Regions from separate parts of the Paeniglutamicibacter cryotolerans genome, predicted to be linked through region 2. Evidence: riboswitches for the same ligand, from Rfam matches in the RefSeq annotation. Region 2 holds a riboswitch; each other region holds the start of a gene.

Region 1 (7,626 bases), 720 kb from region 2:
GCACGCGAAATCCTGCGCGCCGTCGGAGGAGCTGCCTTTACCCGCGGCAAGGGGTACGCCAGCGCCGATCAGCTCCAGGACTTCAGCTGGGCCCCGGAGCAAAGGACGCTTTCGGCGCTCGTCGTCGGGTCAGCCGCGGTACCCTACCGGACGCAGGCGGCCCTCAAGGACAAGGCCGGCGCCTGGCTGGTCGATTCCACCACCTGCAACTGCCCCGAGGCGGAGAACTGCAAGCATGCCGCAGCCCTCCTCATTTACTGCAACACGCTGCATCTTCGGGCCAAGGACGTGTTCTTCAAGAACAGCGCCGCCTCAGCCACCCCGGCCTGGCAGGAATCCCTCAACGAACTGCTGCGCGCATCCAAGGCCACGGCCGCGCCCACATCCGCCCCGCGTTCCACGGACAGGCTGCCGCTGCAGGACATGGCCCTGCAATTCGATCTCCAGGACACGACAGTTGCCGCGCACCGGCAGTGGGCCCCGGGCTCCGGCGTCGGGCACCAGAAGGCGGCCAAGCGGCGCTGGCGCCTCGGCGTGCGGCCCATGGTCCGCTCGGGCAACGAACGTTGGGTGCGCGGGAACCTGAAGTGGAACACGATCAGCTTCAAGACCTTCGGGCTGAACCTGGACGCGGAACAGCACCGCTGGTTCTGCCAGTTCGTCCCGCTCTACCGCGCCACCGGTCAGCTGTACTTCGGCGAAGACAACGACTGGCTGTACCTCGACGAGTTCTCCTCACTGCTGCTCTGGCCGCTGATGGACGAAGCGACGAAGCTCGGCATCTCGCTGATCGGGATCCGCTCCGAACAACAGGTCAGGGTCCTGAGCCAGGCAACGGTCGCCCTGGCCGCGGAAAAGACGGACGCCGGCATCGAATTGATCCCGTGGATGCAGCTTGGCGACATCGACATCCCGCTGGGGCCCGACTCCGCTGCGGGTTCCATCGGCAACCACGGCGTCTACGCTTCGACACCCGACCAGAACCTGATTGTCATAGCCCCGGTCCCCGGGGGCTTGCGCGACACCGAACTGGAAATGCTGCGCAGTCCCAGCTCCGTCCAGGTCCCGGAATCCGATATCCCGGACTTCATGACGAAGCTCTACCCGCGGTTGGGCCGCCGGCTCGCCGTGCGCAGCATCGACGACTCCGTACAGCTGCCCCGGATCCTGCCTCCGGTGCTGGTGGCCAAGGTGAAGTACTCGGCAAAGGACGCGGTCGACCTCGACTGGGGCTTCGACTACGGCGGTTACTCCGTGGAAGCCGACGCCCGGGATGTCCAGGCCGAAACCCGGCTCGAACGCGCCGCACTGGAGATCCTGGGTCGCTTCCCCGCCCTCGAATCCCGGGTACTTGCACCGCGGACCCTGCGCGGACTGGACACCGTCGATTTCGTGCGCCACACGCTGCCTGCCCTCGCGGAGGTAGCGGGCATCCGGCTCGAGGAGAAGGGCGAGCGCCCGGAATTCCTCGAACTCACCGAGACTCCGGAACTGACCGTCACCACGGTGGAATCGGACCGCCGCGACTGGTTCGACCTGGGCCTGATCATCTCCATCGGCGAACGCCGGATCCCCTTCGCCGACATCCTGCGGGCGCTCTCACGCGGCCAGGACAAGTTGCTCATGCCCGACAAGAGCTATTTCTCCCTTGCCCACCCGCTGTTCGACAAGCTGCGGCTGTTGGTCGGCGAGGCCGGCGCGCTGTCGGACAAGAACCATGATCTGAGCATCACCCGTTACCAGGCGTCCTTCTGGGAGGAACTCGACGCTCTGGCGACCCACACCGAGGGTCCCGACTCCTGGAATTCTGCGGTCGGCTCGCTGCTTCACCTGGCCGATGCCAGCAACGTGCGGCTCCCCACCGGCCTGAACGCCGAATTGCGACCCTACCAGCGCGAGGGCTTCGCCTGGCTGGCATCACTCTGGTCCAATGGGCTGGGCGGGGTACTCGCCGACGACATGGGCCTGGGCAAGACCTTGCAGGCCCTCGCACTGATGCTCCATGCCCGCGAGGTGTGGGCCACCGGCGGAATCGCCGCTCCGGGCGAACCGGCAGTGAAGTACGCGGCGGATGCGCTGCGTCCGGCCCCCTTCCTGGTGGTCGCGCCGACGTCCGTCGTCTCCAACTGGGCCATCGAGGCCAAGCGCTTCGCCCCCGAGCTGAAGGTCGTCGCGGTCACCGATACCGAGGCTCGGGCTGCCAGCTCGCTGGCGGAACTTGCCGCCGGGCACGATGTGCTGATCACCAGCTACACGCTGTTCCGGCTGGATGCCGACGCCTACCAGGACATCGAATGGGCCGGACTGTTCCTGGACGAGGCCCAGTTCGTGAAAAACAAGGCCACCAAGGCGCACCATGCGGCACGCGACCTGAACACCCGCTTCAAGCTGGCCATTACCGGTACGCCGATGGAAAACAACTTGATGGAACTGTGGTCGATCTTCGCCATCGTCTCCCCCGGGCTCTTCCCCTCGGCGGTGAAGTTCGCCGAGAACTACCAGCGCCCCATCGAGAAGCAGGGATCCACCGAGCCGCTGGGACGGCTCAAACGCCGGGTCCGTCCGTTCATGTTGCGTCGTACCAAGGATGCGGTGGTCACCGACCTGCCGCCGAAGCAGGAACAGGTGCTGCACGTCGAGCTCTCGCCCAAGCACCGGCGGATCTATGACACGCATCTGCAGCGCGAACGCCAGAAGATCCTGCAGCTGGTCGATGACATGGATAAGAACAGGTTCACGATCTTCCAGTCGCTGACGTTGTTGCGTATGCTCTCGCTCGACGCTTCCCTCGTGGACGAGGAATACGCGAATACCCCCAGCGCCAAGCTCGACGTGCTCTTCGAGCAGCTCGAGGACGTGCTGGCCGAGGGCCACCGCGCGCTGATCTTCAGCCAGTTCACCTCGTTCCTGAAGAAGGCGGCGGATCGCTTGACCGAGGGCGGCGTGGAATTCGCCTACCTGGACGGTTCGACGCGCAAACGCGCCGAGGTCATCGACGAATTCAAGTCTGGCAAGGCCCCGGTCTTCCTGATCTCATTGAAGGCCGGCGGATTCGGGCTGAACCTCACCGAAGCTGATTACTGCTTCCTGCTTGACCCGTGGTGGAACCCGGCTGCGGAATCGCAGGCAGTGGACCGCGCCCACCGCATTGGGCAGACGCGGAACGTGATGGTCTACCGTCTGGTCGCCAAGGACACCATTGAAGAGAAGGTGGTTGCCCTGCAGGATTCCAAGCGCCAGCTGATCTCCTCGGTGATGGACGAGGGCGAGGGTTTCGGCACCGTCCTGAACGCCGAGGACATCCGCGAACTGCTGCGCGACTGACCGCACGTCAGCCGGGGCAACACCCGTGCGGCGCGCCCCGGTTCCGATGACACTGTGCGTCGGCGCCGGGGCTCGCGGTTTTTGCGGACACGCGGATTGCCCGTAATGTTGAACCCAGCTTCAAGACTCTTGGCTGCGTAACCACGCAAGGCTCCGACCCGCCAAGGACCAACCCGAACGTTGTTTGCCGGGTGGTTCGGATGACGAAGCGGCCCGTGCGGCAGCCGCCGGCGGGCAAGGACAACCCCGAACGGGATACGCCATGGGCCGCACAGCCAGCCGCCAATACCCAGCCTCCACCACGCAACTATCCGCCGCCCCTGGGCTCCCGATCCCGGGAGCCCAGCGCTTCCCCGGCGACTGGATCGAAGCATGGCTGCGCCTTTGCCCGGATTCCGCCACGGTACATCTGGGCACCTCCGGCATGGATTGGATCCTGCCCGCCGCCGACATCCAGGCCCTGGCCGCCGCGCTGGAGGGCGCTCCGGGCGCAGCGGTGCAGTTCAACCCGGATGCCGGGCTGGTCCTCGTGCCCGGAGCCCACCAGCGCAACGGCAGCTCCTTCTTCCGGCTGGGCCGCTGACCGTCACCGAAGACACGAAAAGGCCGCCAGGTGGCGGAGCAATTGCCCCGCCACCTGGCGGCCCGTCACCGGAACCCGGCTCTAGAGGTCCAGGATCATGCGCAGGCCCTTGCACCGGGACACGCAGATCATCATGGTCTCCCCTGCCTCGCGTTCCTCCTCCGAGAGCAGCGAATCACGGTGGTCGATCTCCCCGGAGACCACCGTGGTCTCACAGGTACCGCAGATGCCCTCGCGGCAGGAGTTCAGCACCGGCACCCCGGCGCCGGCCAGCGCGTCCAGGATGCTGGTGCCCACCGGCACCTGGACCTCGATGCCCTCGGTGGTCTCGACGGTGAACTCGTGGTCCCCGGCAGCCGGTGCCGTGGCGGCGGGATCGGCGACGAAACGCTCGAAGTGGAAACGCTTCTGGTCGTCCCACGCGCTGGTCAGCGAGGAAATGAAGTCCAGCAGCGGGCCCGGGCCGCACACGTAGGTGTGGAAGCCGGCATCCGGGGCCTGCAGCAGGTCCTTCAGCGGGAACAAGCCCGCCTCGTCATCGGCATGCACCTGCACCTTGTCCCCGAACCGCTCCAGCTCGGAAAGGAACGCCATCGAACTCCGGGAGCGGCCCATGTAGACCAGGCGCCACGGGATCCCCGATTCCTGCGCTGCGGCGAGCATCGGCAGGATCGGGGTGATCCCGATGCCGCCGGCCAGGAACAGGTACTCCGGTGCCGGTTTCAGGGTGAAGTTGTTGCGTGGTTCGCGGACCTTGATCCGCGCCCCGGGACGCAGGTCATCGTGCACGTAGGCCGATCCGCCGCGGCCCGCCGCCTCGCGCAGGACGCCCAGGCGCCAGCGTCCGGCGCCGGCCTCGGAGCACAGCGAGTACTGGCGCAGCAGCCCGTTGGGCAGCAGTACGTCGATATGGGAGCCCGGAGCCCAGTCGGGCAGCGGCTTCCCGGCCGGGTGGGCCAGGTGCAGCGAGAGGACGCCGTCGGCTTCGGGGCGGATTTCGGCGACTTCGACCTCGAAGAAGCCGTCATCGGCGATGCCCAGGTCCACCTGTGGTTCGGGAACCACTGTTGTTTCGATTGTTGTGCTCACGAGGCACCTCCTGTGCTGTGGTCATGGTTAGCGGCCGGAACCGCACTGAGTTCCGCTTGTCCGCCCGGTAGCTGTGGCCGAAGCGCATCGATGGCGGCCAGGACAGCATTCGAGGCGTCCCTCACCGAGATGGTCACGCGCACCCCGGAGCCCGGGAAGGCGCGGACCGAGACCCCGTGCGCCACGCAGGAGCTCTCGAGATCCAGGGAGCGGGCGCCGGCAGGAATCCAGAGGAAGTTTCCACCGCTGGGCGGGATGCGCAGTCCCCGGGCCAGCAGCCCGGCCAGCAGGAAATCGCGCTCGGAGACCACCTCTGACACCGATTCGGCAAGGTATTCCGTATCCGCCCAAGCGGCAAGGGCTCCGGCCTCGGCCAGCGAGCTGAGACCGAACGGGGGCGCGACGGCCCTGATGTTCGCTGCGACGCCGGGTCCGGCAAGGAGGTACCCGGCGCGGGCCCCGGCCAGTCCGTAGGCCTTGGAAAACGTCCGCAGGATCACCAGATTCGGGTAGCGTTCCAGCAGCCGTCCCGACTCGGCTTCCGGGCTGCTGAATTCCCGGTAGGCCTCGTCCAACACCACCAGCACGTGACCCGGGACCTTCTCGAGGAACGCCTCGATCTCCCCGGGTTCAAGCACTGTGCCCGTCGGGTTGTTAGGGTTGCACACCAGCACCACGCGGGTGCCGATGGTAATGGCCTCCCCCATCGCCGCCAGGTCGTGGTAGTGCTCGCCATCCAGTGCCACCGGCACCGATTCGGCACCGGCCAGGGCGATCAGAATCGGATACGCCTCATAGCTGCGCCAAGCGTGGATGACCGAGGAACCCGGCGGCGCGTAGGCGCTCAGGATGTGGCCGAGCAGGGCCAGCGATCCACCGCCCACCACGACCTGACCCGCATCCAGGCCCAGGGTGCCGGCTATCGCCTGCGCCAACCGCTCCCCGGTGATGCCCGGGTAGCGGTTGGCGTGGGTTGCGGCATCGGCCATCGCCGCCACTGCCGCGGGAGAGGGCGCAATGCAGGATTCGTTGGAGGATCCCACCCAGCGCACCGCTCCCAAGCCAGCCGCCCGCGAATACCGAGGGAGCGAGGCTACGACAGGGCGGGGCACCGGGCCCGCACCCGTACTGGTATGCATGCTCACTGGTCTACTTCCCTTCGTTGGTTGCTGGTCTGCCGGGTGGTGTCCATGGCGGCTAGGCCAGGACCTTGGAGAGGAAGGCCTGGGTCCGTGCCTCGCGCGGATTCTCCAGCACCTGGGTCGGGGTTCCGGATTCGACCAGCTGCCCGTCGGCCATGAAGTGTACGACGTCTCCGACTTCCTTGGCGAAGCCCATCTCATGGGTCACCACGATCATGGTCATGCCCGAGGCGGCCAGCGAGGTCATCACCTCCAGCACCTCACCCACGAGCTCGGGGTCCAGCGCACTGGTCGGCTCGTCGAAGAGCATCAGCTTGGGTTTGAGCGCCAGCGCGCGGGCAATGGCCACGCGCTGCTGCTGCCCACCGGACAGCTGAGCCGGATAGTGCTTATGCTTGTCGGCCAGGCCAACGCGGTCCAGCAGTTCCATGCCCTCGCGAATGGCCTGCGCCCGGGGTACCCGCTGCACAACGGTGGGGCCCTCGACGACGTTTTCCAGCGCCGTGCGGTGCGGGAAGAGGTTGAACTGCTGGAACACCATGCCCACCGAGGCGCGTTGTTTCGCGGTTTCGTTTTCCTTCAGCTCGTGCAGCTTGTTGCCCGCCCGTCGGTAGCCGATGCGTTCACCGCGAACCCAGAGCTCACCGTCATTGATCTTTTCCAGGTGGTTGATGCAGCGCAGGAAGGTCGACTTCCCGGAGCCCGACGGCCCCAGCAGGCAGGCGACCTGCCCGGTCTGCACCTCGAGCGAGATACCCTTGAGGATTTCCAGATGTCCGAAGGACTTGTGGACATTGCGTGCCCGCAGCATGGGTTCGCTCATTTGGTGGGCTCCAATTCGGTTTCGTTCCGTGCGCCGGTGGGTTCCGTCTCCACGGCCGGCACCTGATTGGCTGCGGCAGGGGCTGACGGCTTCTTTCCCTTGGTCGGGGTGAAGCCGCGTTCGAAGTAACCCTCGACGAAGTACTGGGCGACGGACAGCACGGCGGTGACTGCCAGATACCAGATCGCGGCGACAATCAGCAGCGGGATGGTCTGGAAGTTGCGTGAGTAGATGATCGAAACGCTGGTGAGCAGCTCGGAGTAGCCGATCACGATCACCAACGAGGTGTACTTGAGCATGCCGATGGTCTCGTTGCCGGTCGGCGGGATGATCACGCGCATTGCCTGGGGAAGCACGACCCGGCGCATGGTCTGCAGCCGCGACATGCCAATGGCCTTGGCCGCCTCGGTCTGTCCCGGCGGGATGGCCCGGATGCCCGAGCGCACGATCTCGCCCATGTATGCGCCCTCGTTCAGTGCCAACCCCAGCAGCGCTGCGGTGAACGGGGAGATCACCGAGTTGGTATCGATCGAGAGCAGTTCGGGACCGAAGGGTACGCCGAGGCCAATGGTGGGTACCAGCGCCGCGAGGAAGAACCAGAACAGCAGCTGCACCATCAGCGGGGTACCGCGGAAGAACCAGGAGTAGCCCCAGGCGGCGGTGGA
Region 2 (7,626 bases):
GGCTGGGGCCGCTGGCAGATCCTGCTTTCCAGCGCCCTGCTGCGCGGCAGCTACCACCTCTACCAAGGGATCGGACCGTTCTTCGGCAACGTGGCCATGGGGCTGGTCTTTGGCTGGTTCTATGAAAAGAAAGGCCGGGTCATGCCGCTGGTCATTGCGCACGCGCTGCTGGATGTCACCGGCTTTGTCGGCTTTGCGTTGATTAGCGGGTTCGTCGGCTTCGGGAAGTAAACGGTTCGTCGGACTGCCACTGCACGGCGCGTCGCCGCGATGCGGTTCAAGCCGTGGCTGCCTCGAAAACCTGATGCAGGAGTCCTCCTGGTGTGATGCCCAAGCGGACAGCTGCCTTCCGGGCGTGATGGCATCAGCCATCCTCCGGGAAGACGGCCGCCAGCGTCCTCGGAGGTTCCTGCCACACATCCACCTGCCTCAGGTGATCTGTCCGCGCGGGTCCCGAAGGTTCCTGCTGCCGCGCGACGCGGTGGGTTTCCTTTACTCTCGCGTCAGCGTCGGGGCCAAACGGGGGACGGGGAATGACCAGAGGAAGACCGGCACGATGCCTTTTCCGGTGCAGCGGAAGCTTCCGGGTTACTCCGCAACGACATCCACGGTCCTGAACCGGCTGGAATATCGGCCGTGGTGGACTCGCCGGGCAGCAAAGCCCTGGTCGACCGGCAGGTCAACGGCTTCATGGGGTTTCAGGGGCAGGCAAGGGGCTCGCCGGACGAGGACGCCGTAGATGCCGTGGCGGGCTGCTGCTTCCGATAGCTTGGTGCCCCAAGCCCCGCTGTTGCCGGCATTCTTGTTTCCCGCATGATTGGATCCGATGGATCCCCGATGGCTGCCCGGACGAAGGATGCCCGGTGCCTGTGTGCAGATCGCTGTCATTTGTGCCAAGAACCCGGCAATGCGGTCCGAGGAGGGCACCGTTACCGTTCGAGCGGTTCGAGCCGGATTTGCTTCGCCAGCGCGTAAGCGGCCGGAAGATCGGCGTCGCTCTCGACGAAGACTCGGCCGATGACAAGCGCCGACTCGGTCGGCGCTGCTATGTGGTTCATGCCTGGGGGCATCGTGCCCCTCCAGCCCGGTCCACTGAGTACGTAGTCGCCGGCGCCCGTTCCCGTCGTGCGTGTGCCGACGTAGGCAAAATTTGCACTGTCCGAGGGTCCAGTAAATTGCACGCTGTAGTAGCGGCCATCCATGTCAGGAGTATGCAGGATTTGAGGGCCTTTCCTCAGGTCGAGCCAGCCACCGATATAGAGCAGGTCGGTGGACCCGGTTGCCATCAAGCCCACGCCCGGGGCCGTGGGCGAAGCAGTCTCGGGCACCGCGTACAGGGTGTTGACGGGGATCGGACCGCCACCGAACCCCCTTTTGAGGAGGGCCCTTTTATAGCCGCTAACGATCATGCGCGGCCAGAAGTAAATGAAGGCCGGGACGCCGAGCGCCCACACGAGGACCGCAGCCACCGCGAGGGGCATGAGCTCGCTCCATCCGAGCGAAATCCGCCGGTAAATCACCCAGGCGAAAATCGCCAAGACCAGCAGTGTCAGGGGAGCTCCATATTTCAAAATAAGGTGATTCATCGTTGCTGTGCCCTCACTGCCGGGGGCGGGCTGTAGCTGCCATCTAGAATTGCCGGGCCGGGCAGGTAGACCCGAAGCATCAGCTTGAAGGTTCCGGCTGGGATCGGGAGCCAGTTCTGTTCGTGTTCCTTCGGCGCCGACTGCTGGAGATAAATATCTGTTGAGCCGTCGGCATTCCCTAAAAGGTGGGACCGGTCGCTCACATCAGGGCGGGGGGACGCGCCGGAGACCATGTATCCGACGATATCGGTCGGAGTCAGGGACCAGAAGGCATCATGTGGCGGGAATTGGCGGGCCGGAATATGGATGACGTACTCAAATTTTCCGTTGAGCTTGAGCCCGGATCCATCCACTGTGGCGACCCAATAGGCAGCCTCTTCAAGAACATTCACGACAGGTAAGGCTTTAGCGCATGCGGCCCGCACGAGGATCCCATTTTCGGGCTTGCCGCAAAGTGGAATGGAACTCCAGCCGTTGACTGTCGTGGTGATGTTTCTGGCTGCTGCATTCAAGATAAAAATCGTCGTCAAGAAGGCGCAAAAGGCCCCGATGATCACGCCTTGTACAACGCCAGATTGTGCGATCCAAGCCAGCACATTCGTCATGACCGAACACTAACATCGTTCACATCGGTGATCGAGTACTAACTTCGCTCAGCTGCAGCCCGTGGCCCCGTAGCCAAGCGTGCTCGGTTCCGGTCAGCACGGCCAGGGCGGATGGGCCGCTGAAGGCAAAAGCCCGCCGGGCTCTTCGCCAAGCGATGCCAGGCAACTGGAGTGACGGACTGGGCGATCCTGAAGGGACCCCGTAACGGAGCGCGGAACAAAGTAGGGGGCTGCCCACGCGCAATGGCGTGGGCAGCCCCTTGTTGCGTAATGGAATGCCTAGAGCGTGACCGGACCGGACGGGGTGTCGAAGGTGACCGAGAGGATGCCCGGCGTGCCGCTGGGGGCCTGCCAATCGACCTCGACGTTGCCGAGCGGTGACTGCTCGGGAGAGCCGAGCCATTCACGGACGCGGTCGCGGGAACCGGCGATGCTGATCGCCGAGATGCTTCCCTTGCCGGCCAGGGCCTTGGAGGGGTGCAGGTCGGCCGTTCCGTCGTCCCAGCGCAGCATGTAGGGAACCTGCGGGTCGGCAATCAGCCCGTGGATGCCGATCTGGCGCCACGTCAGTTCCTGTCCATCGGGGAACTTGCGGTTGCCGGGGACCGACTCGCGGCCCAAGCGTTCCTCGAACGGGGCCAGGTCGTCAACGGCGACGCACCAGCCCATCCAGCCCCCGCCCATTTCGGAGCGGGCGCGAACGGCCTGCCCGAACGGCGCCTTGTCGGACGCCGGGTGGTTCAGGACTTCGACCACTTCCAGGTACTGATCATTCTGCAGCGGGAAAATCACGTTGCGCGTACCAAAGCGCGGGTGTATGCCACCTTTCACAGAATCAAGTCCAAGGGTCTCGCCGATCCGGGCAGCGGTCGCTGCCAGTCCGTCGGGCCCACAAGCATAAGAAACATGGTCAAGCCTCATCATGTGCCCATGATTGCACTTTGTGATCCAGCTCTCGACTTAGGTTTGCCTAACTGGCGAACGAGCTGCCCGGGGTGAATGAGGTCGACACGTCAAATGCCTGTCATATTTCCCCGCGGCTTGCGTGTCGGCGCTTTTCTGGGCCAGACTATCCTCCAAGGTCATGAGTTCCAGCGACAAGCCCCGGCTCGTTGGACGGCAACCCTCCACCGCGGTGGGGTGCCCCGGGTGAAGACCAGGCCCCGCGTCACACAGGCGCGGGACAAGCGCGGGTCATGCACCCTGGAACGCAAATGTGGAGGTCTCCGACTTTCCGCAGGGCTTCCACGGACATACCCCATGACACCCAAGGGGTACAGCACATGTCCAATAACTGGTCCTTCGAAACCCGGCAGATCCACGTCGGCCAGGAGCCGGATGCCGCCACCGGCGCCCGCGCGTTGCCGATCTACCAGACCACTGCCTTCGTCTTCCCGAGCGCGGAGAACGCGGCGGCGCGCTTCGCCCTGCAGACGCTGGAACCGATCTACACCCGCATCGGCAACCCGACCCAGGAAGCCGTCGAGCAGCGCATCGCCTCCCTCGAGGGCGGTGTCGGGGCCCTGTTGCTGGCCTCCGGACAGTCGGCTGCCGCCTTCTCCATCATGAACATCGCCGAGGCCGGGGACCACATCGTGGCCAGCCCCAGCCTCTACGGCGGAACCCAGAACCTGCTCAAGCACACGCTGCGCAAGTTCGGCCTCCAGGTCACCTTCGTCTCTGATCCGGATGACCTCGACGCATGGAAGGCTGCCGTGCGGCCAAACACCAAGGCGTTCTTCGCTGAGGTCGTCTCCAACCCGCGCCAGGACGTGCTGGACATCGAGGGCGTCAGCGGGATCGCCCACGAGGCCGGTGTGCCGCTGATCGTCGACAACACCCTCGCCACCCCGTTCCTGGTCCGCCCGATCGAGTGGGGTGCCGATATCGTGATCCACTCGGCCACGAAGTACCTCGGCGGCCATGGCACGGCGATGGCCGGTGTCATCGTGGATTCGGGCAACTTCGACTTCGCCGCCGACCCGGAGCGCTTCCCTGGACTGAACACCCCGGACGAGTCCTACAATGGGCTGGTCTTCGCCCGCGACCTGGGTGTCAACGGCGTGCTCGGCGCCAACCTGGCCTACGTGCTCAAGGCCCGCGTGCAGTTGCTGCGCGACTTCGGTGCGGCGGTCTCCCCGTTCAACGCCTTCCTGATCGCCCAGGGCCTGGAAACGCTGTCGTTGCGGATGGAGCGCCACGTCTCCAACGCGGTGGCGGTGGCCACCTGGCTCGAATCCCACCCGCAGGTCAGTGGCGTGAAGTATGCCGGGCTGCCCTCCAGCCCGTGGTTCGAGCGCGGCGCCAAATACAGCTCCAAGGGCATCGGCGCCATCGTCTCGTTCGAGATCAACGGCGACCTGGCTGCCGGCCAGGGGTTCGTCGACGCGCTGGAACTGCACTCGCACGTGGCGAACCTCGGCGACGTGCGCTCGCTGGTGGTGCACCCGGCCTCGACCACCCACTCCCAGCTCACCGCGGAGGAGCAGTTGGCGGCCGGTGTCACCCCGGGCCTGGTGCGCCTCTCCGTGGGCATCGAGCACATCGATGACATCATCGCCGACCTTGACGCCGGATTCCGCGCCGTGGCCTCCCTGGGCCGGACGGAACTCCAGGGCGCCCTGTGAGCATAGAGTCCGACGTGTCAGCCCAGGAAGCGCAGTGGTCCGAGTTCGTCGGCAATCATGCCGGCGACGGGATCCTGCACGCCCTGCGCACCGGACCGTATTCATTTGAGACCGGCGGCTTCCTGCCCGAGGTCGTCATCGGCTACGAAACGTGGGGAACCCTGGACGAGCAGGGGTCCAACGCCGTCCTGATCCAGCATGCGCTGACCGGAGACTCCCACGTCTCCAGCGGCGATTCGGCAGAGGCCGGCTGGTGGGAGGGCTTCGTGGGCCCGGGCAAGACGGTGGACACCGAGCGGTTCTTCGTGGTCTGCGTGAACATGCTCGGCGGCTGCTACGGCAGCTCCGGACCATCCAGCCTGGACCCGGAGGGCGTGCCCTGGGGCTCGCGTTTCCCGTTCACCACCGTCAAGGACTCGGTGCGGATCGAGGCCCGACTGGCAGATGAGCTGGGCGTCGATGTCTGGCATACCGTGCTGGGCGGCTCCATGGGCGGGGCCCGGGCCCTTGAGTGGGCCGTCGAATTCCCGCAGCGGGTCGAACGTGCCGTGGTGGTGGCCGCCACCACGGCGTCCTCCGCCGAACAGATAGCCTTTGCCCAGGCCCAATGCGCGGCGATCCGGCTGGATCCGGCGTTCGCCGACGGCGACTACTACGCCGCGCAGGCCCCGGGGCCCGTCGCCGGGCTGGGCATTGCCCGGCGCATCGCGCACATCACCTACCGTTCCGAGCCCGAAATGGAGGTGCGCTTCGGCCGCGCACACCAGCTCGGGGAGAATCCCCTGGGGTCGCCGGCGCGCGATCGCGGACGTTACCAGGTGGAAAGCTATCTGGACCACCAGGCCTCCAAACTGGTGTCGCGGTTCGATGCGAACAGCTACCTGGTACTCACCGAGGCGCTGATGAGCCACGATGTGGGCCGCGGCTACGGCTCGGTTGACGCGGCGCTGGCCCGGACCGCCGGCGTGCGCTTCCTGGTGGCAGCCGTGGACAGCGACCGGCTCTACTGGCCCGAACAGTCCGAGCGGCTGGCCGCGTCTCTGCCGGTTCCGGTTCCGGTCAACTACATCACCTCGCCGATTGGGCACGACGGCTTCCTGACCGACATCGATCAGCTGTCCCCGGTGCTTGAAAGCGATTTCCTGAGCCCTGAGCACTGAGCCCTGAGCCCTGGTGCTCGGCAACGCAGGAGGCCGGCGGGGCTATCGGCCGCCGAGGATCTCCATACGCGCCGTCTCGTGTTCGGCTGCGGAGATCACGCTGCGGACCAGCAGGTCGTCGAGCTCGGCGAGCCGGGCCTCCTTGGAGGGGGCCGGTGCCAGCAGTCCACTGTTCATGACCTTGGCCGCCAGATCCGTCTGCATGGTCGCTGGATTCATCCCGGCGCGGCGGGCGGCCTTGATGTTGCGCAGGATCATGAAGAAGACGCTGAGGACGCCCAATGCGAGGACTGCCGCCACTGCGAGGAAAGCGGCGTCGAAGTTGTTTGCCAGCGTATCCAGGAACGAGTTCCCGGGGGAATCGACGTAGCCGAAGTCCAGCACATCGTCGGTGGATTCTGCCAAGGATGTTGCGGGCAGGTGCATGAGGTCCTCGTTCTGGGTGCGTGCTGAAGGGCTGCCCCGGCGGGACGCTTCGCTAGCTGGTCAGGTTATCAGGCGGACCGGGGGTTTCCGGGAGGTCTGTGGTGAAGGGCGCGGCCATCGGGCGCTTGGCGATGATTCCGTCGCCGCTTGACTGGTGCCGCAATCGGCGCAGTACCCACGGAGCCAAGTGGGAGCGTGCCCAGACGAGGTCCTGGCCGCGGGCCTGGCGCCAGGTCTTGGGATCCAGCGGCTCCGGAACCAGCGGCTTGAGTCCGTGTTCGATGTTCAGCGCCTCCAGCGCCATGATGGCTATGGTGTGGTGGCCCAGCGGCGAGAAATGCAACCGGTCCGGGGCCCACATCTGCTGGGCGTGCAGTTCGCGCAGGGCCCACATGTCAGCTATCACCGCGTCGTGGCGGGCACCCAGCGTGCGCAGGTTCTCGTTGTAGATGGCCACGCGTCCGCGCACGCTGCCCAGTACCGGTGTGTCGCGGATGTCCGGGCCGGTGAACAACAAGATGGTGGCCCCGGTGGTGGAGAGGATCCGCAGCAGCGAGTCCATCTTGTCGGCCAGCACATCAGGGTCCCCTCCGGGGCGGATCACGTCGTTGCCGCCCGCGCAGAGGCTGATCAAATCCGGATGCAGTTCAAGCGCGGCTCCCGCCTGCTCGTCGAGGATCTGGGCCAGCAGCCGGCCGCGAATGGCCAGGTTCGCGTAGGCGAAGTCCTCGGTGCCGTGGCTCAGTTCCTCGGCCACGCGGTCCGCCCAGCCACGGTAGCCGCCGGGGCTCTGCGGATCGGGATCGCCGATGCCCTCGGTGAAGGAATCGCCCAGCGCCACATAGCGGGTCCAAGGATGGTGTCCGTTGCCCGGCGTGGTCGTGGTGTGCACCAGTGGCTTCCCTGTCGGATGCATGCTCATTGCTTCATTCTTACCCCGGTGACCCCGCGGGCGCTAGCGTGGGCGGTCATGGTTGAATGGCCCGATGAACGAAACACCCTGGACTCCCACTGTCATCTGGTCCAAGCCCGAGGCCGAACGTGCCGGCACCCCGCTGCTGGTGCTGTTGCATGGCTACCTCTCCAACGAACAGGACCTGATCGGCCTGGCCCGGCTGCTGCCTGAAGAATTCACCCTCGCCTCGGTGCGGGCCCCGCACGCGCTGGGCCCGGGGTACACCTGGTTCCCGCTGATGCAGGATGCCGACTATTCCTTCGGTGC
Region 3 (7,626 bases), 650 kb from region 2:
CATCTTCTCCCGGGTGGTCATGGCACGTCCCGGTGTCTTTGAAGACGGCCAGCACAGGGCGAAGGTCATTGCCGACGGGGTGCGGGGGTGGCGCAACTTCATCTCCCCGCCGGTCGCCGGCGGCAAGGTCCGCGTGGAAGTGGGCGGGAGCCGCTATGACGTTGCTGCGGATCGTGGAGGAGTGCTCGATGTCCGCGTCGCAGCAAGTCTTTCCCCGGGGTGGCATCGAGTGACGCTGTCCACCGAGGGGTCGGCGCCCGTGACGTCCCAGGTTTTCATGGTCGATTCACATGCCGACTTCGGCATGCTCTCCGACGTGGATGACACTGTGGTTGTCACTGCACTGCCGCGCCCGCTTCTTGCCGCCTGGAATTCCTTCGTGCTCTCCGAGCATGCCCGTGTGGCCACCCCCGGCATGGCTGTGATGATGGAACGGGTGATGCGTTCGCGTCCCGGAGCGCCAACGCTCTACCTTTCCACCGGGGCCTGGAATGTTGCCCAGACGCTCACCCGATTCCTCTCGCGCAACCTGTATCCAGAAGGCGCTCTGCTGTTGACCGACTGGGGTCCGACGGAGGTTCGCTGGTTCCGCTCCGGCATGCAGCACAAGGCAGATCAGCTGCGGCGTTTAGCCGTCGAGTTCCCCGGCATTAAATGGTTGCTGATCGGTGATGACGGGCAACACGATCCCGTTTTGTATGCCGAGTTCGCGCGACGTTACCCCGGGCATGTGCTGGCCATCGTGATCCGGCAGCTGACCCCGTCGGAGGCGGTGCTTGCCGGTGGCCGTACCCTGGGCCTGCTGAATTCGACCCCCGGTGTTCCGTGGGTCTATGAGCCCGATGGCTCGCGTATCGCTGCCCAGCTCGAACGCCTGGGGATCATCGAAAACGAAACAACGATAGGGGCGGACTAAATGGAAGGCCAACGGATCCGCGTTGCCGTACCCATGCGCTGGGGAGACATGGACGCCTATGGGCACATCAACAACGTGAACCTCGTGCGGATGATGGAAGAGGCCCGCATTGCCGGTTTCGGAGTCCCGGGCGGGACCGGTAAGCCGGGTATGGATCCGATGGTCGACCTGTTTTCCACTGTCCCCGATGGTACCCAGATCCTAGTCGTCGAGCACCGCGTGCGTTACCTCAAGCCGCTTGACTACCGCAATGTCCCGGCTCAGGTCGATGTGTGGATTGGCGCGATGAAACCGGCCAGCTTCGACATCTGCTATGAATTCCACGACCCGGTAGACGGCGGTATCTGCGTGAAGGCGGCCACGACACTTGCCTTCTTCTCCGTTGCCGACCAGCGGCTCTTGCGGCTGAGCCCCGAGCATCGCGCCGAACTGGCCCGCTATGCCGAAGAGCCGGTGTTCCGCTCGTAGTAGGGCAGTCCAAAAGCCCCTATGACCGACGCGAAATCGGCGGCCAGCTCCGGTTCGTGATCCAATGTGCAGGAATTCAGGGTGCTGGCAGTCATGCTGAAGTACCTGTAGCCAGCGCGGATCCGTGGATTATTCAGGACGCCGAGGATGCCCGCTTCCGGATTCCAGGTGACCTTGCCGGGTAGTCCGCCAGTGACCCGGATGAGTTCGATCAATGGCAACGGGTCGTGGACCGTGTAATGGCTGGAACCCTGGGTAGTGCGAATGTTGATGGGTTCTACCGGAGTCCCGCAGGAAACGAACGCGAGCTTCCATGCTGCGGCATCGGCCCGGGCAGTGCTCAACCGTTCCGGGCTGATCCCGTGCCCGGGATCGAAGGAAACGCAGGGAGTGGCAAGGTGGGGAAGTGTGTGTCCGGTGGTCATTGCCGGTCCTTTCGGATCGCTCTTGCGCGGCGCGTTTGCGCCGGGCCGCTTCGTCATCCGAGCCACCCGTGAGTCGTGGGGTTGGCCTGCGATCGGGTCGGAGCCCGTTCATGATCGCTTGTCGTGAAGCAGTACCAGTCTAACTGAAATCGGAATGTGATTAGCATGGGGCATGAAGCTGCTGATGATCAGGCACGGACAGACGCCCTCCAATGTCATGGGAGCGTTGGATACTGCGGCGCCGGGGGCACCGTTGGACGAGACGGGGCTGCTTCAGGCCGCCGGCCTGGTGAATCGGCTGGAGAACGAGGAGGTCGGCTCGCTCTATGCCTCACCGCTGATCCGGGCCCGGATGACTGCCGAGCCGCTGGCAACTACTAGGAAGCTGGCGCTCAATGAGCGTGACGGGTTGCGCGAGCTGGCGGCGGGGGAGCTGGAAATGCGTAACGACAAGGAATCGCTGCTCGCTTATTACTCGGTGTTCATGCGTTGGCTCACCGGGGATCTTGCGGCCCGCCTGCCGGGTGGGGAATCAGGCAGTGCGGCTCTCCGGCGGTTCACCTCGGTGATCGAGGAATTGGAGGCCCAGGATCCGGGCGCGGCCACCGTGGTCAGTCACGGTGCCATGCTCATGGTCTGGACCCGGGCCATGGCGAGCAACGTCTCGCTGGATTTCATCCGGACCGCGCCCCTGTCCAACGCCGGGGTGCTTGCGCTGGAGGGTTCGATGTCCAAGGGCTGGGTCGTGAGCAGCTGGGACGGAACCAAGCTGGACTGACATCCCCAACGGTTGTGTGCTTCACGGGTTTGCATCGACTGCTTGCATCGGCTTGGATTAAGGCATCGCCATGTGGCCTAATGCAGTGTGGCACCCGAGTGAAAGAGCGTGCATTCGTGAGTGTTGGAACAACGGCCAAGGCCGTGCGTCCGCAGGTGGTCCTCGAGGTCTTGGCCCGGGAACAACTCAGCGAGCACATGGTGCGGTTGACCTTCGGTGGTCCGGGATTCGCTGACCTCCGGGACAAGCCAGCGACTGACCGCTACGTCAAGATCCTTTTCGCGAAGCCCGAGCTCGGGCTCGTTCCGCCCTTTGACCTTGATGCGCTTCGCGAGCAGCTGGCTCCGGAGGACTTCCCAGTGCGCCGTACCTATACGTTGCGCCACGTCGATCCGGAGGCTGGAACGCTGCAGATCGACTTCGTGGTGCACGGGGATCAGGGAATAGCGGGTCCGTGGGCTCAGAATGCCGAGCTGGGCGACCTGCTCTGTTTCTCCGGTCCCGGGGGGATGTACACGCCGGACCCGTCCTACGACTGGCACCTGCTCGCGGGCGATGACACTGCCATTCCCGCCATCGCCGAGGCGATCGAGGCAATGGCACCCGAGACGATCGGTCGCGTCTATATTGAAGTTTCGGGGCCCGGCGACGAGATCGAGCTGGGCGCCCCCGCCGGGGTATCTGTGCAGTGGATCCACCGAGGTGGGCCGTTTACCCCGGATTGCACGATGCTCGCTGACGAAATCCGCTCCGGGGATTGGCTGGAAGGAAACGTCAAGGTCTTCGTCCATGGGGAACGCGAGGTCATGAAGTCGCTGCGCGGCTACTTCACCGAGGACCGCCAAGTGGATCGTCGGGAACTATCGCTCTCCGCCTACTGGGCCTTCGGCCGGGCCGAGGAGACGTTCCAGGCCGAAAAGAAGACGGACATCGGGAAGATCTTCCCCGAGGCCTGAGCCTTGATACTTCTGGCATGACATGCGGAAAGTCGGCACTTTCGAATGGATACCATCCGTTCGAAAGGGCCGGCTTTCCTGGTTCCGGAATACTACTGGCTGATGACGGTGATCGTCAGCGTCGAGGCGTACTGCCCGGGGGAGGTGCCCGTTGGGATGAGTAGGCTCAGCCCGGCCCTGACGGTGGCGCTGCCCTCGGCGTTCATGTGTGCCAAGGTCCGGGATTCGGACGGCTTCCACCGCGGGGCCCGTAGTGAGGGTGATGCCGGAGGAAATGACGGCATGCGGACTCCAGCCCAGGGCACCGCCGGCAAAGCTGCCGGTGCCTGAGCTGGAAGCCGAAGCCCTGCCATTGATGGTCCAACCGCCGGAAAGTGGGCGGGTGTCGGCAACGGTGATGGACGGAAGTGCGCCCTTGGCGGTGCACCTGGCCGGTGTGCTGGTGGCGGTTCCAGTGGCGTTCTGGCACTTGTTACCCCAAGTGGCTGGAACCTCGCCCTCGGTGACGGACTTAAGGATTGAGGCGTTTCCGGCTTCCGACTCGTAGAAGTCGTCTGATTCCGTCCATGCCCGACTGGAGTCGGAGTTCCCTGCTGTTCCGGCGGAGAATAAATTGGGCCTGGGGGTCCCGGCGGGCATTTTCGCTACCTGTGGGCGGCAGTGTCCGCCGGCGTCTAGCGCCACCGACAGGTGTGCCAACGCATAGGCGCGGTAGGGGCACCATGCCAGAGCGCGATCCCGCGCTGCCCTTTCGGTGATCCCACCCAGTGCCCCGCGCAGCACTAGGTCTCCGGCGGCGAGTCCGTTCTTGTCGCCCATGGCCCGTGTCTGCAAGTAGTCGGCTGTCCATGGTCCCACCCCGGGCAGCGTAAGCAGCTCGGATCGGGTCAAGGGGCATTTCGGCCCGGTCCCCGGACGCCGGGAGGCGAAGACGGTGGCCACCGCGTGGAGTGTGCGGGCCCTGGAACCGGTCAGCCCCACTATCTCTCGAATTTCCCCGGGGGAGGCTTCGGTCAGCCGTTGCGCCGTGGGGTAGAGGAACCGACCCCCCGGGCCCCTGCTCGCCGAAGGCCTGCAAAAGGCGGGAGCCGAAGGTGCGTGCCGCCGCCAGCGACACATGCTGACCCAACACCGTGGCGCAGGCAGCCTCGAAGCCGTCAAGGTAGCCGGTCAGGCGACGCCAGGGGTGGCTCGAAATCAACGGCGCCAGCACCGCATCGGCTCCAAGCAGGGCTTGGATAGGAGTCAGGTCGGTGGCCAGGTCGAGCCAGTCGGTGATCCTGGCGCCCAGTTCGCTTCTGTCGGCTGCATTGGAACTCGGGCAATCCACGAGCACCTCGTTGGGGGTGAATCCGAGAGTGACTAGGTGATGGCCCGAAGCCAGGGCAATGGGACTGGTATGCGTGCCCAGCGACGGGTCCTGGATGTCCATGCCGGGCAGGGCATGGACGGCAAGCACGGAGAGGATGTGCCCGGGATCCAGATGGCCGTTGACTTTGAGCGCGAACCGACTCATGCCGGCCAGACACCCGAGGTTCCGCGGCGGTGGCTACCCAGCAGGTGGGTGTCGATGATCCCGATGGCCTCCATGAGGGCGAACATGGTCGTGGGCCCAACAAAGCTGAAACCGCGTTTTTTCAGTGCCTTGGACAGGGCAAGTGATTCGGGTGAGGTGGTGGGGACCTCGTCCATGGTGCGCGGGCGTGGGGTATCCCCGGGTTGGAAGCCCCAGACGAAGTCGACGAGCCCGCCATCGCCGCGTAGCTCGAGGGTGGCCCTCGCGTTGGCGATGGTGGCCCTGATCTTGGCTCGGTTCCTGATGATTCCAGCATCCATCAGTAAAGCCTCGATATCGGATTCGGTGAAGTCGGCGACGGTTTCCGGGTCGAAGTGCTCGAACGCGGCCCTGAAGTTCTCACGCTTTCGCAGGATGGTGGCCCAGGAGAGTCCCGACTGGAATGCCTCGAGGCTGATCCGTTCGAACAGGCCGCGCTCGTCGCGTACCGGCATGCCCCACTCGGTGTCGTAGTATTCGCGTAGCTGCGGATCGACGCTGGCCCAGATCGGGCGTGCGAGTCCGTCGTCGCAGGTCACTGTGCCCTCGGGTGGTTCGTTCATGGATTTGATTCTGCCATTCCGGTGACGCGCAGGGTGATATTGATGCGGCCGCATTCCAGTCCACAATCGGCCGGGGCGGTGCCCGGAAGGATTCGGGTAACACCGTGGTAGGCCAGCCGCGACGGGCCGCCGAAGACGAACAGGTCCCCGGAGCGCAGTTCCAGGTCGGTGTGTGGGCGGTTGCGGTTCTCCGAGTTGCCGAAGCGGAACAGCCCGGTGTCGCCGAGGGAGAGCGAAACCACCGGTTCGAGGGAGAGCTCATCGCGGTCCTGATGCATGCCCATTTTCGCTTCCTCGTCGTAGTAGTTGGCCAGCGCCGCGTCGGGCGCGTATTCGGCTGCGGGATCCCGATCCGGGTAGGCGTCGGCTACGGCACGGCGGCCCAGCTCGGCTAGCCAGTCGGGGAATTCCAGGACTCGGTTTCCGTTCACATCGAGGGCCTCGCGGGAGTATGCGTAGGGGCGCCAGTGCCAGCCGAGGCAGACGGTGCGAACACTCATCGGGTGCCCTCCGATGATGGCGGCGCGGGCGGGGACCGGTCCGGCGGCCCAGATCCGGAATTGCTCGGTGAGCCAGGACTGTTGGCGGGTATCGAGCCATCCGGGGAGGTGTACGGCGCCCGGAGCGATGGTGCGCCGGTGCCTGGGCAATAGGTCGTCGCCGAAAAGCGCGTCCATGGGATCCTCCCTCGTGCCGTGGTGTCAGATCCATTGTATATAACTGAAACCAGCGATATCATCGTTATATGACGATGATAGAGAGTCGGAATCCGGCAGCACCCGGAGCAACGGCGGCAGCGCTCTTCCACGGACTCGCCGATCCGACCAGGTTGCTGATCCTCGAACACCTGCGCACCGGTGAGCATAAGGTCAAGGAGCTGACCGATCACCTGGGCCTGGCCCAGAGCACAGTCAGCGCGCACCTTTCCTGCCTGCGTGAATGCGGTTTGGTTTCCTCGCGCCCGGCCGGTCGGGCCTCGTTGTATTTCCTGGCCGATGCCGAGGGGCTCTCGGCGGTGCTCTTGGCCGCCGCTGTGTTGACTGGTACCGATGGAACGGATGCAGGTTCCCATGGTTGGAGCGAACGACACGGTTCGGACGGAGAGCGCTGATGGGACACGACCACGACCACGGGGCAGCAACAGCCAACCGCAGGAAGCTGGCTTGGGCCTTCGCCATCACGGCGATCATCCTCGTTGCGGAGATCATCGGGGCGATCCTCACCAACTCGCTGGCACTGCTGGTCGATGCCGCCCACATGCTCACCGACACCACCGGGCTCCTGCTGGCCCTGACCGCAGCAACACTGGTCATGCGCCGCCCCACACCCAAGCGTACCTGGGGATTCAGGCGGGCCGAGGTCCTCTCCGCAACGCTGCAGTCGGCCCTGCTGCTAGGCGTCGGGGTTTACGCGTTCATCGACGGTACCCGCCGCCTTTTCTCCCCGGCCGAGGTCTCTTCCGGAGGGCTGCTGGTCTTCGGCGTCATCGGGCTGGTGGGCAACCTCGCATCGATGCTGATTCTTGCCTCGGGGCGGAACGAAAACTTGAACATGCGCGCCGCTTTCCTCGAAGTGCTCAACGACGCGCTCGGTTCGGTGGCCGTGATCATTTCGGCAATCGTCATTTCACTGACCGGATGGATGCAGGCCGACTCCATCGCCGCCATGTTGATCGCCGCGCTGATCATTCCCCGCGCCTTGAAGTTGTTGGGGGAGACGGGCCATATCCTGCTTGAGTCCACTCCGCGCGGTCTGGACCTGGACGATGTGCGCACGCACCTGTTGGCGCACCCGATGGTGCTCTCCGTCCATGACCTGCATGCCAGCCAGATCGCCTCGAACCTCCCGGTGCTTTCGGCGCATGTGGTGGTCGACGACTCGGCGTTCCATGACGGCCGGGCAGCACGGATGCTCGATGAGCTCCAAGCCTGTGTGGCGGGACACTTCGAGGTCAGTATCGAACAT

Evidence for each region. A riboswitch is a leader RNA that binds a small molecule or an ion and turns the genes downstream of it on or off. The one in region 2 is predicted to bind S-adenosylmethionine.
Region 1: another riboswitch for S-adenosylmethionine. It lies ahead of E9229_RS07990 (hypothetical protein); the one in region 2 lies ahead of E9229_RS11075 (bifunctional o-acetylhomoserine/o-acetylserine sulfhydrylase).
Region 3: another riboswitch for S-adenosylmethionine. It lies ahead of E9229_RS08310 (hypothetical protein); the one in region 2 lies ahead of E9229_RS11075 (bifunctional o-acetylhomoserine/o-acetylserine sulfhydrylase).

Annotation. Positions count from the first base shown of each region.
Region 1 covers NZ_JACHVS010000001.1:1,691,326-1,698,951, reverse strand. The annotation lists gene E9229_RS07995 (DEAD/DEAH box helicase) at 1-3,324, shown strand, start outside; SAM riboswitch class IV at 3,443-3,571, shown strand; gene E9229_RS07990 (hypothetical protein) at 3,587-3,907, shown strand; gene E9229_RS07985 (PDR/VanB family oxidoreductase) at 3,989-4,996, opposite strand; gene E9229_RS07980 (aminotransferase class I/II-fold pyridoxal phosphate-dependent enzyme) at 4,993-6,039, opposite strand; gene E9229_RS07975 (amino acid ABC transporter ATP-binding protein) at 6,194-6,961, opposite strand; gene E9229_RS07970 (amino acid ABC transporter permease) at 6,958-7,626, opposite strand, start outside.
Region 2 covers NZ_JACHVS010000001.1:2,414,252-2,421,877, forward strand. The annotation lists gene E9229_RS11055 (CPBP family intramembrane glutamic endopeptidase) at 1-231, shown strand, start outside; gene E9229_RS11060 (DUF1254 domain-containing protein) at 930-1,586, opposite strand; gene E9229_RS11065 (DUF1214 domain-containing protein) at 1,583-2,191, opposite strand; gene E9229_RS11070 (VOC family protein) at 2,471-3,115, opposite strand; SAM riboswitch class IV at 3,272-3,387, shown strand; gene E9229_RS11075 (bifunctional o-acetylhomoserine/o-acetylserine sulfhydrylase) at 3,475-4,818, shown strand; gene metX (homoserine O-acetyltransferase MetX) at 4,833-5,978, shown strand; gene E9229_RS11085 (hypothetical protein) at 6,021-6,404, opposite strand; gene E9229_RS11090 (SGNH/GDSL hydrolase family protein) at 6,457-7,320, opposite strand; gene E9229_RS11095 (alpha/beta hydrolase) at 7,391-7,626, shown strand, end outside.
Region 3 covers NZ_JACHVS010000001.1:1,764,599-1,772,224, forward strand. The annotation lists gene E9229_RS08300 (App1 family protein) at 1-916, shown strand, start outside; gene E9229_RS08305 (acyl-CoA thioesterase) at 917-1,384, shown strand; gene E9229_RS08310 (hypothetical protein) at 1,354-1,809, opposite strand; SAM riboswitch class IV at 1,823-1,938, opposite strand; gene E9229_RS08315 (histidine phosphatase family protein) at 1,982-2,587, shown strand; gene E9229_RS08320 (siderophore-interacting protein) at 2,704-3,543, shown strand; gene E9229_RS08325 (hypothetical protein) at 3,589-3,873, shown strand; gene E9229_RS20050 (AlkA N-terminal domain-containing protein) at 4,055-5,059, opposite strand; gene E9229_RS19330 (DNA-3-methyladenine glycosylase I) at 5,056-5,661, opposite strand; gene E9229_RS08340 (alpha-ketoglutarate-dependent dioxygenase AlkB family protein) at 5,658-6,338, opposite strand; gene E9229_RS08345 (ArsR/SmtB family transcription factor) at 6,407-6,772, shown strand; gene E9229_RS08350 (cation diffusion facilitator family transporter) at 6,772-7,626, shown strand, end outside.